Regions from separate parts of the Delftia sp. genome, predicted to be linked through region 1. Evidence: predicted binding sites of a transcription regulator. Region 1 holds the regulator's gene; each other region holds the start of a gene.
What was found. Region 1 encodes FNR, which switches genes on or off when oxygen is low (the NO sensors DNR and NnrR bind a similar motif). Its sites were predicted from a motif close to TTGATNNNNATCAA; they were not measured.

Region 1 (3,246 bases):
CCAGTCCCGCAGTCTCCGCGCCCGCCACGGCCCCTTCGCATCCGGACGCCGGCAAGCCCTGGTGGAAGTTCGCCCATGTCTGGCTCGTGGTGGCCGGCCCGGCCGCCGTCGTGGTGGCTGGCGTGGTCACGGCCGTCATTGCGATCAATGGCGCCGATCCCGTGATCGATCCTGACTATTACCGCAATGGCATCACCATCAACGAGCGTGCCGATGGCGTGCGCGAAGTGCCCAAGAGCCTGGCGCCCGCGGTCACCGGCCGCAACCACGCGGCCACGCCCGCGCAGGACCATCCCACGGACCGCTGAACGCAGGAAAATGCCGTGCACAAGGCCGCAGTCGCGGCCTTTTTGCATGGTGGATGGCATCTCCAGCATGCGCGAGGGCCAAGGGTTTCCTACAGGCAGTGCAGGGTGCGCAGGGCTTGGCACGGTGCGAGGGCGGCGCGCACAATGAAAGCCACCCCTCGACAGCTCAAGGAGATCGCTGATGTTGGCCCAACGCTGGATGTGGATTGCCTGGCCGGCCTTTCTGGCCGCCGCCGTGATGGAGATGCTGGTATTCGCCTTCGTGGACCCGCTGGAGCTGCACTGGCTCGGCGACCTGGGCTGGTCGCGGCAGGGAATCTACACGCTGGCCTTCTTCGCCTTCTGGGGCGTGACCATGCTGTCCAGCCTCATGACCACCATGCTGGGACGCTCCACGCACGATCTCAACGACGGCGTGGTCTCCGAGCCGGACCCAAATCTGGCCATGCAGGGCCTGGGGCGCGATTGAACCTGCGTGCACTGCAATGGCAATGAACAAGGCCCGCGATCGCGGGCCCTGTTCATTGCCGGGGGGCGGGGCCTTGCGGCGTCACTGGCACTGCTGGCTGTTGACGATGCGCTTGAGCGCGTCCGTGTCCAGGATGCGCAGATGGCGCTGGCGCACCTCGATGATGTTTTCTTCGGCAAACTTCGAGAAGGTGCGGCTCACCGTCTCCAGCTTCAGGCCCAGGTAGCTGCCGATTTCCTCGCGCGTCATGCGCAGCACCAGTTCCGACTTGGAAAAGCCCCGGGCGTGGAGGCGCTGCACCAGGTTGAGCACGAAGGCGGCCAGGCGCTCCTCGGCACGCATGCTGCCCAGCAGCAGCATCACGCCATGCTCGCGCACGATCTCGCGGCTCATGACCTTGTGCACATGGTTTTGCAGGGCCGTGACCTCGCGCGACAGGTCCTCCAGCTTGTCGAAGGGCATGACGCAGACCTCGGCGTCTTCCAGCGCGACCGCATCGCAGGTGTGGTGGTCGTTGACGATGCCATCCAGGCCGATGATCTCGCCGGCCATCTGAAAGCCCGTGACCTGGTCGCGCCCGTCCTCGGTGGCCACGCAGGTCTTGAAGAAGCCCGTGCGGATGGCGTACAGCGAGGTGAAGGACTCACCGTTGCGAAACAGCAGGCCGCCGCGCTTGACCTTGCGGCGCGTGGCCACGATGTCGTCGATGCGCTGCATCTGCTCGGCATCCAGGCCCATGGGCATGCACAGCTCGCGCAGGTTGCAATTGGAACAGGATGCTTTGATGGTCTGAAGGTTCATGGAGTAAACATCAGCGGCGCAGCAGTGCGCCGGCGGTGACCTCGTGGATGGCGATGAGTTGGATCAAATTGTCGCAGCACTGCCGCGAACAACTCTTGATATGAGTCAAGGACGCGGCCAATGGGCTGCGGCACAGTGGACGACATTAGAGGAAAAAACCCATGACCGCTGTCACCCCAGAGCTGCTGCGTCGCTTCGACGTACCGGGGCCCCGATACACCTCGTTCCCCACGGCCGATCGTTTCGTGGAGGCTTTCGGTGCTGAAGACTATATCCTGGCACTTGAGCACCGCAAATCGAGTACCGCAGCGCGGGCCATGCCTTTGTCGCTGTATGTGCATGTGCCGTTCTGCGAGTCGCTGTGCTACTACTGCGCCTGCAACAAGATCGTGACGCGCCACCACGATCGCGCGGCCGTCTACCTGGACTACCTGGCGCGCGAGATGGCCTTGCACACGGCCCATTGCGGCAAGGGCCAGGCCGTCAGCCAGCTGCACCTGGGCGGCGGCACGCCCACCTTCTTCTCGGACGATGAACTGCGCACGCTGATGGCCCTGCTGCGCGAGCATTTCAAGCTGGAGCCGGGCGGCGAATACTCCATCGAGGTCGATCCGCGCACCGTCAGCGTCGAACGCCTGGCCGTGCTCAAGGAACTGGGCTTCAACCGCCTGAGCTTCGGCGTGCAGGACTTCGACGAACAGGTGCAGATCGCCGTGCACCGCGTGCAGCCGGCCGAGCAGGTGTTCGCGCTGGTGGCAGCGGCACGGCAGCTGGGCTTTGCCTCCATCAACGTGGACCTGATCTACGGTCTGCCCAAGCAGACGCCCGAGTCCTTCGAGCGCACGCTGGCCCAGGTCAATGCGCTGCGGCCCGACCGCATCGCGCTCTATGCCTATGCCCACCTGCCCGAGCGCTTCAAGCCGCAGCGGCGCATCGCGGCCGAGGACCTGCCCCAGGGCGCCGACAAGCTGGCCATGCTCTCGCGCTCCATCGCGGCCTTCATGGACGGCGGCTATGTCTACGTCGGCATGGACCACTTCGCCTTGCCCGAGGACGCGCTGGCCGTGGCCAAGCGCCAGGGCCGGCTGCATCGCAACTTCCAGGGCTACAGCACCCAGCCCGACTGCGACCTGATTGCGCTGGGCGTGTCGGCCATCGGCAAGGTGGGGGCCAGCTACAGCCAGAACGCCAAGACGCTGGAGGAGTACTACGACGCCATCGACGCCGGCCACCTGCCCGTGGTGCGCGGCCTGGCACTGTCGCGCGATGATCTGGTGCGGCGCGCCGTCATCATGGCCATCATGTGCCAGGGCGCCGTGCTGTTCGAGCCCATGGAGCAGGCCTGGCTGCTGGGCTTTCGCGAGTACTTCGCCCCCGAGCTGGCGGCGCTTCAGGACCTGCAGGCCAAGGGGCTGGTGCAGATCAGCGACGAGGGATTCCAGGTCACGCCCATGGGCTGGTACTTCGTGCGTGGCGTGGCCATGCTGTTTGACCGATATCTGCAGGCCGACAAGAACCGGGCGCGGTTTTCGAGGATCATCTAGGCCCCATGCTGTTGTCGCTGCTCTGGACCGCTTTGATCATGGGGCTCGTCGGCGGGCCCCATTGCCTTGCCATGTGCGCCGCGCCCTGCGGCGTGGTCACGGGCGGGGCGGGGCAGGGCACGGT
Region 2 (3,246 bases), on a different contig from region 1:
GGCGCAGGTGCGGACATACGGGGAAAAGGCTGGGTACTCAGGGCAGGGGCGGGCCGCGCCTGACCCAGCGCTTCCCGCGCGTCCGTCAGGGGCTGTAGTCCCGATCCCACCGTCTCGGCTGCCCCTGGGACGACCGTCAACACTAGGTCCAGACTACGGCGCGCGGCGCGCAGGTTTTTTACAGTGGAACCGTCGCTGATGCAGATCGCGGCTTTGAAAAAACAAGGCCTGATTGCACGGCACGACTTCAACATCACTGAAAGGAACAAGCCATGAATGAAGACCGCATCAAGGGCAACTGGAAGCAATTCACCGGCAAGATCCGTGAGCAATGGGGCAAGCTCACCGATGACGATCTGGACGTGATCGCCGGCAAGCGCGAGCAATTCCTGGGCAAGCTGCAGGAGCGCCAGGGCCTGGCCCGCGACGCTGCCGAAAAGCAGCTGACCGACTGGCAAAAGCGCAACCCCGACTTCCGCTTCGAAGACTGACGAGGGTGGACTGCGGATGGGCTGGTCGCCCTGGCCGGCGCCCCCATCCGCTCCTCGACAGCCGGCATGCCCCCAGGGCATGCACCCAAGGCCCGCCGCCGCAGGCACCAAGGGCCACCTCAGTACAAATACAAGGAGTTCCATCATGCAAACACCGCAACGCTTTCGCCACATGCTGTCCGCCGTCGCCCTGGGCCTGATGGCCTCCGGCGCCATGGCCATGACCAATGCCGAGCACACGGCCGCCAAGAACCAGATCGAGGCCGACTACAAGGCTGCCAAGGAACAGTGCAAGCCGCTCAAGGACAACGCCAAGGACGTCTGCGAGAAGCAGGCCAAGGGCCAGGAAAACGTCGCCAAGGCTGAACTGGAATCGCGCCGCAATCCTTCGCCCAAGAACAGCGAAAAGGCACTCAAGGCCAAGGCTGATGCGGACTACGACATCGCCAAGGAAAAGTGCGATGACCTCAAGGGCGACGCCAAGGATGTCTGCGTGAAGGATGCCAAGGCTGCTCATGTGCGTGCCGTCGAAGCCGCCAAGGTGAACAAGGCCCAGGCCGAACCTGCCGCCAACTCTGCCGCCAAGGCCGCCAACGTGGCCGAGACCCGCAAGGACGCTGCCGAGGAAACCCGCGAAGCCGACTACAAGGCTGCCAAGGCCCGTTGCGACACCATGAGCGGTGACGCCAAGGATGCCTGCGTGGCTGATGCCAAGCGTAAATATGGACAGTAAGCTCCCCCTGAGCGGCTGACGCCGCTTCCCCCTCTCTACCCGCTTCGCGGGGGAGGGGGACGACGCCCTCGCCGCGAGGCGGCTCTTGCTTGGCGTCCCTGATGTTGGGGCGTGCCAGTTTTATCCGCCTTGACCAAGCCCCGCTCGCGGGGCTTTGCTGTTTTCGGGTTGGCTGATGTGGGTCAAACGGGTTGGGCGGTGCTGTTCCTAAGCTGCAGGCTTTCACGATGAAGGCAGGAGAAGCATATGGCCGTGCTGGAATGGAGCGGAGCGCTGGCATTGGAGTTGCCGGCCATGGACGAGGTGCACCAGGAGTTCGTGCTGCTGCTGGCCGAGGTGGAGGCGGCCGATGATGCGCAGCTGTGCGTGCGCTGGGACGAGCTGATCGCGCATACGCAAGTGCACTTCGACCAGGAAGACCGCTGGATGCAGTCCACGCGGTTCACCAGCACCAACTGCCACAGCCTGCAGCACAAGGTGGTGCTGCAGGTGATGCGAGAGGGGGCGGCCAAGGCGGCAGCGGGGGATCTGGCCGTGATCCGCAGCATGGCGGGCGAGCTGGCGGCCTGGTTCGTGCACCATGCGCAGACCATGGATGCGGCGCTGGCCCTGCATCTGCGCAGCGCGGGCTTCGATCCCGCCACGGGCTCGCTGGCCCACCCCGAGGCCTTGCCCGAGCAGCCCATCACGGGCTGCGGCGGTGCCTGCGACGGCAGCGCCGACCGCGCGCGGGCCGTGCCGGCCTGATCCGGCGGGCCTTCAATCGGCCAGCCAGCCCGCTCAGGGCACGATCGCGGGCGAGGCCAGGATGGGGAAGATCTTCACCAGCCCGCCCGCCATCACCTCCACGGCCAGGGCCGCGAGGATCAGGCCCATGAGCCGCGTCATCACGTTGATGCCGGTCTTGCCCAGCACGCGCGCAATCGGGTCGGCCAGCGAAAAGCAGACCATCACCACCAGCGCCACCACCACGCCATAGCCCACCAGCGCCAGGTGCTGCCAGATGGTGCGTGCCTGGTCGGCATAGATCACCACGGTGGACATGGAGGCCGGCCCCGTCAGCAGCGGAATCGTCAGCGGCACCACGGCAATGCTGTTGCCCATGGCGGCCTTTTCCGCGCCTGCCGCCAGCGTGGGCGCGTTGGGCCGTTCCTCGGCCGGGCGGGCGTTGAGCATGTTCATCGCGCTGATCAGCAGCAGCAGGCCTCCGCCCACCTGGAAGCTCTGCAGCGAGATGTTGAAGAAGTCCAGCACCTGCAGCCCGATGATGGCGCAGGCCGCAATCACGCAGAACGAGGCCAGCGCCGCCGTGCGAATGGTCTGCTGGCGCTGCTGGGCGCTGAATCCCTCGGTGTAGTGGATGAAGAAGGGGACGATGGCCAGCGGGTTGATGATGGCCACCAAAGTGATCAGCGGTTTGAGGTCCATGGTTGCCTTGGAGCTAGAGGTTGCCGCCCGAGATATCGACCAGGCTGCCCGTGGTGTAGTGCGAGCCGTCGGACATCAGCCAGAGGATGGCGTCGGCCACCTCCTCGGCCCTGCCGCCGCGCTGCATGGGCACGTTGGGCGCCAGGCGCTCGACGCGGTCGGGCTGTCCGCCGCTGGCGTGGATGTCGGTCTCTATCAAGCCGGGCCGCACGGCGTTCACGCGTATGCCCTGGGCGGCGACTTCCTTGGCCAGGCCCAGCGTCATCACGTCCAACGCGCCCTTGGCGGCCGCATAGTCCACGTACTGGCCCGGTGCGCCCAGCCGCGAAGCGATGCTGGAGACGTTCACGATGGCGCCTCCCCTTCCGCCATGGCGGGTGCTCATGCACCGCACGGCCTCGCGCGCGCAGATGAAGCTGCCGATGGTATTGACGCGGAACATGCGCTCCAGCCGCTGCACGCTCATCTCGGCCACGGTCTGCGCGCGGTCCACCACACCGGCGTTGTTGACCAGGGCATCCAGCCGGCCGAACTGCGCATCCACCGCACCGAACAGGGCCAGCACCTCGGCTTCGTCGCCCACATCGGCCTGCA
Region 3 (3,246 bases), on a different contig from region 1:
TGAGCGCAACGATGGGGAACAGCACCGTCGCATAGGCCGCCTTCTCGGGGCCCAGGCGCCCGACCAGGGTCAGGTAGGCCGTGAACGCGATCACCGAGCCCGGAATGGCCAGGTACAGCCAGGAGCCCACATAGGTCCAGCTGGCATCGAAGCGCCAGGGCAGGCCTGCCACCAGCGCATAGCCTGTCAGCAGCAGCGTGCCGGCCAGCATGCCCCAGGCATTGGTCTGGGCCGGCCGCCAGCCCATGGACTGCAGCGAGGCCGACAGCATGTTCCCGCAGGAAAAGCACAGCGTGCCCAGCACGGCCCAGCCCAGGCCGGGCAGGCTGGCATGCCGGCCTTCTCGCAGCTCGGGCCAGAACAGCGCCACCAGGCCTGCAAGGCCGAAGAGGCTGCCGGCCAGCACATGGGGCGCCAGCCCGCGGCCGTGGATGATGCGCGCCAGCAGCGCGTTCCAGAGATTGGCGCTGGAGAACACCACGGCGGCCAGGCCGCTGGCCAGCGTCTCGCTGGCATGCATGAAGCACACGAAGTTGAAGCTGAACAGGCACAGGCCCTGGGCCAGCACGCGCGGCAGCGCCGGGCCGCGGGGCACGCGCAGCTGGCGCGACCAGGCCAGCCAGGCGAACATCAGCACGGCGGCCAGCGCAAAGCGGTAGGCAATGGACAGCTCCACGGGCACGGCGCCCAGCTGCAGCTTCAGGGCGATCCAGGTCGAACCCCAGATCAGCACGACCAGGGCATAGAGGGTGGCAGTCATGGCCGGTGATGATGGCGCCGCAGGCTGGGCGGGCATGGCAGATTCCTGCGGTTTGATGGCCTGGCGCCATGCGTCGGTATGGCGGCGGGACCACAATCGCTGCCATGACGCCCACGCCGCTGCCCGAGCTGCCATCCAGCCACCTGTGCCAGGTGCTGTCACGCTCCAAGGCCAGGCTGCAGCGGCGCGTGCGCCTGAGCGAGGGGGTGGAGCTGGCCGTCTGGGCCAATGTGGACGACGAGGTGCGCTACTGCCAGCCAGGCCACCACACCTTGTCGGTCTACCTGGCCGGCGGCGAGGGCTCGCAACTCAAGGCGCGGCCCGAGGCCATGGGGGCGCCGGGGCGCATCTGCATCTTCACGCCAGAGGACGAATCGCACTGGCTGGTGCGATCGCCCGTGCAGTTCCTGCACCTGTATGTGTCCGACCTGGCCTGGGCGGGGCGCGTGGTCCGCATGCTGGATGCCGAGCCCCGCTCGCGCACCTTGCGTGCGCAGATCTACGGGGACGATCAGGCCTTCCACGCCGGTGCCCGTGCGCTGATGCAACTGGACTGGCAGGACCCGCAGCAGCAACTGGCGGCCGATGCCATTGGCCAGCAACTGGTGGACCGGCTGGTGCTGCAGTCCGCCACGCCGCGCCAGGTGCAGGCGCTGCAGCGGCCGCTGGGCGGGCTCTCTGCGGCCGTGCGGCGCAGGGTGCTGGCCCATATCGAGGCGCATCTGCATGACTCCAAGGCCGTGTCGCTGCCGGCGCTGGCGAGGCAGGCCTGTCTTTCCGAATTCCATTTCGCGCGCATGTTCCGCCAGAGCATGGGCTGCACGGTGCACGAATGGGTGCTGCAGCAGCGCCTGGCCCGGGCACGGCGCGCCCTGGCTGCGCGCAACGTGCCGCCGCTGGCCGAGCTGGCGCTGGATTGCGGTTTTTCCAGCGCCAGCCACCTGGTGCGCAGCTTCCGGGCGCATTTGGGCGTTACGCCTACGCAGTTCTCGATCTTTCAGCGCAATGCTTGAGAAGGATGGCCGGCCTCGCCGGCCTCGTCGGCCTTGATCTGGCGCAAGCGTCTGTCCTTGCGGGCCGGGCATGGCTTGAAATTTGCCCTGCCGGTATCAGATAAATCGCAATGACCCTGTTTCAGGAGCGAAAAGAAACACCATGCGAATCGACAAACTGACAACCAAGTTCCAGGAAGCCCTGGCCGACGCGCAAACGCTGGCCCTGGGCGGTGACCAATCCAATATCGAACCCCTGCACCTGCTCGTGGCGCTGCTGCGCCAGGACGATGGTCCGCGCTCGCTCTTGCAGCGCGCCGGCGCCAACGTGGGCCAGCTGCAGGCCGCGGCCGAGAAGGCCCTGGCAGACCTGCCGCGCGTGCAGCATCAGGACCAGGTGCAGGTCGGCTCCGAGCTGGGCCGCCTGCTGCAGGTGATCGAGAAGGAAGCCCTCAAGCGCGGCGACCAGTTCATTGCCAGCGAGCTGTTCCTGCTGGCGCTGACCGATAGCAGCGGCGCCTCCACGCGTGCGGGCCAACTGCTCAAGGAAAGCGGCGTGACGCGCTCCAGCCTGGAGTCGGCCATCAACGCCGTGCGCGGCGGCCAGACCATGGACAGCGCCGAAGGCGAAGGCCAGCGCGAGGCCCTCAAGAAATACACCATGGACCTGACCGAGCGCGCGCGCATCGGCAAGCTCGATCCGGTGATCGGCCGCGACGACGAAATCCGCCGCTCCATCCAGGTGCTGCAGCGCCGCAGCAAGAACAACCCCGTGCTCATCGGCGAGCCCGGCGTGGGCAAGACCGCCATCGTCGAGGGCCTGGCCCAGCGCATCGTGGCCGGCGAGGTGCCCGAAAGCCTCAAGAACAAGCGCGTGCTGTCGCTGGACATGGCGGGCCTGCTGGCCGGCGCCAAGTACCGCGGCGACTTCGAGGAACGCCTGAAGTCCGTGCTCAAGGAAGTGGCCCAGGAAGAGGGGCGCATCATCCTGTTCATCGACGAGATCCACACCATGGTCGGCGCCGGCAAGGCCGATGGCGCCATGGACGCGGGCAACATGCTCAAGCCTGCGCTGGCGCGCGGCGAGCTGCACTGCATCGGCGCGACCACGCTCGATGAATACCGCAAGTACATCGAAAAGGATGCGGCGCTGGAGCGGCGCTTCCAGAAGGTGCTGGTCGAGGAGCCCTCGGTCGAGGACACCATCGCCATCCTGCGCGGCCTGCAGGTGCGCTACGAGGCCCACCACGGCGTGGACATCACCGACCCGGCCATTGTGGCCGCGGCCGAGCTGAGCCACCGCTACATCACCGACCGCTTCCTGCCCGACAAGGCCATCGACCTGATCGACGAGGCTGCGGCCAAGATCAAGATCGAGATCGACTCCAAGCCCGAGGTCATGGACAAGCTCGAGCGCCGCATGATCCAGCTCAAGATCGAGCGCGAGGCCATGAAGAAGGAAAAGGACGAGGCCTCGCAAAAGCGCCTGCAACT

Region 2: the regulator FNR is predicted to act here: its motif matches at 1,397-1,410, upstream of AC5I49_RS00505 (hemerythrin domain-containing protein).
Region 3: the regulator FNR is predicted to act here: its motif matches at 1,807-1,820, upstream of clpB (ATP-dependent chaperone ClpB).

The regions. Positions count from the first base shown of each region.
Region 1 is NZ_JCABYI010000009.1:201,468-204,713, forward strand. Features, by position in the region: gene AC5I49_RS07255 (FixH family protein) at 1-308, shown strand, start outside; gene AC5I49_RS07260 (hypothetical protein) at 490-777, shown strand; gene fnr (fumarate/nitrate reduction transcriptional regulator Fnr) at 859-1,578, opposite strand; gene hemN (oxygen-independent coproporphyrinogen III oxidase) at 1,740-3,122, shown strand; gene AC5I49_RS07275 (sulfite exporter TauE/SafE family protein) at 3,128-3,246, shown strand, end outside.
Region 2 is NZ_JCABYI010000001.1:99,792-103,037, reverse strand. Features, by position in the region: gene AC5I49_RS00515 (CsbD family protein) at 273-491, shown strand; gene AC5I49_RS00510 (hypothetical protein) at 637-1,224, shown strand; gene AC5I49_RS00505 (hemerythrin domain-containing protein) at 1,471-1,971, shown strand; gene AC5I49_RS00500 (MarC family protein) at 2,005-2,652, opposite strand; gene AC5I49_RS00495 (SDR family oxidoreductase) at 2,666-3,246, opposite strand, start outside.
Region 3 is NZ_JCABYI010000031.1:89,721-92,966, forward strand. Features, by position in the region: gene AC5I49_RS21545 (DMT family transporter) at 1-760, opposite strand, end outside; gene AC5I49_RS21550 (AraC family transcriptional regulator) at 865-1,773, shown strand; gene clpB (ATP-dependent chaperone ClpB) at 1,916-3,246, shown strand, end outside.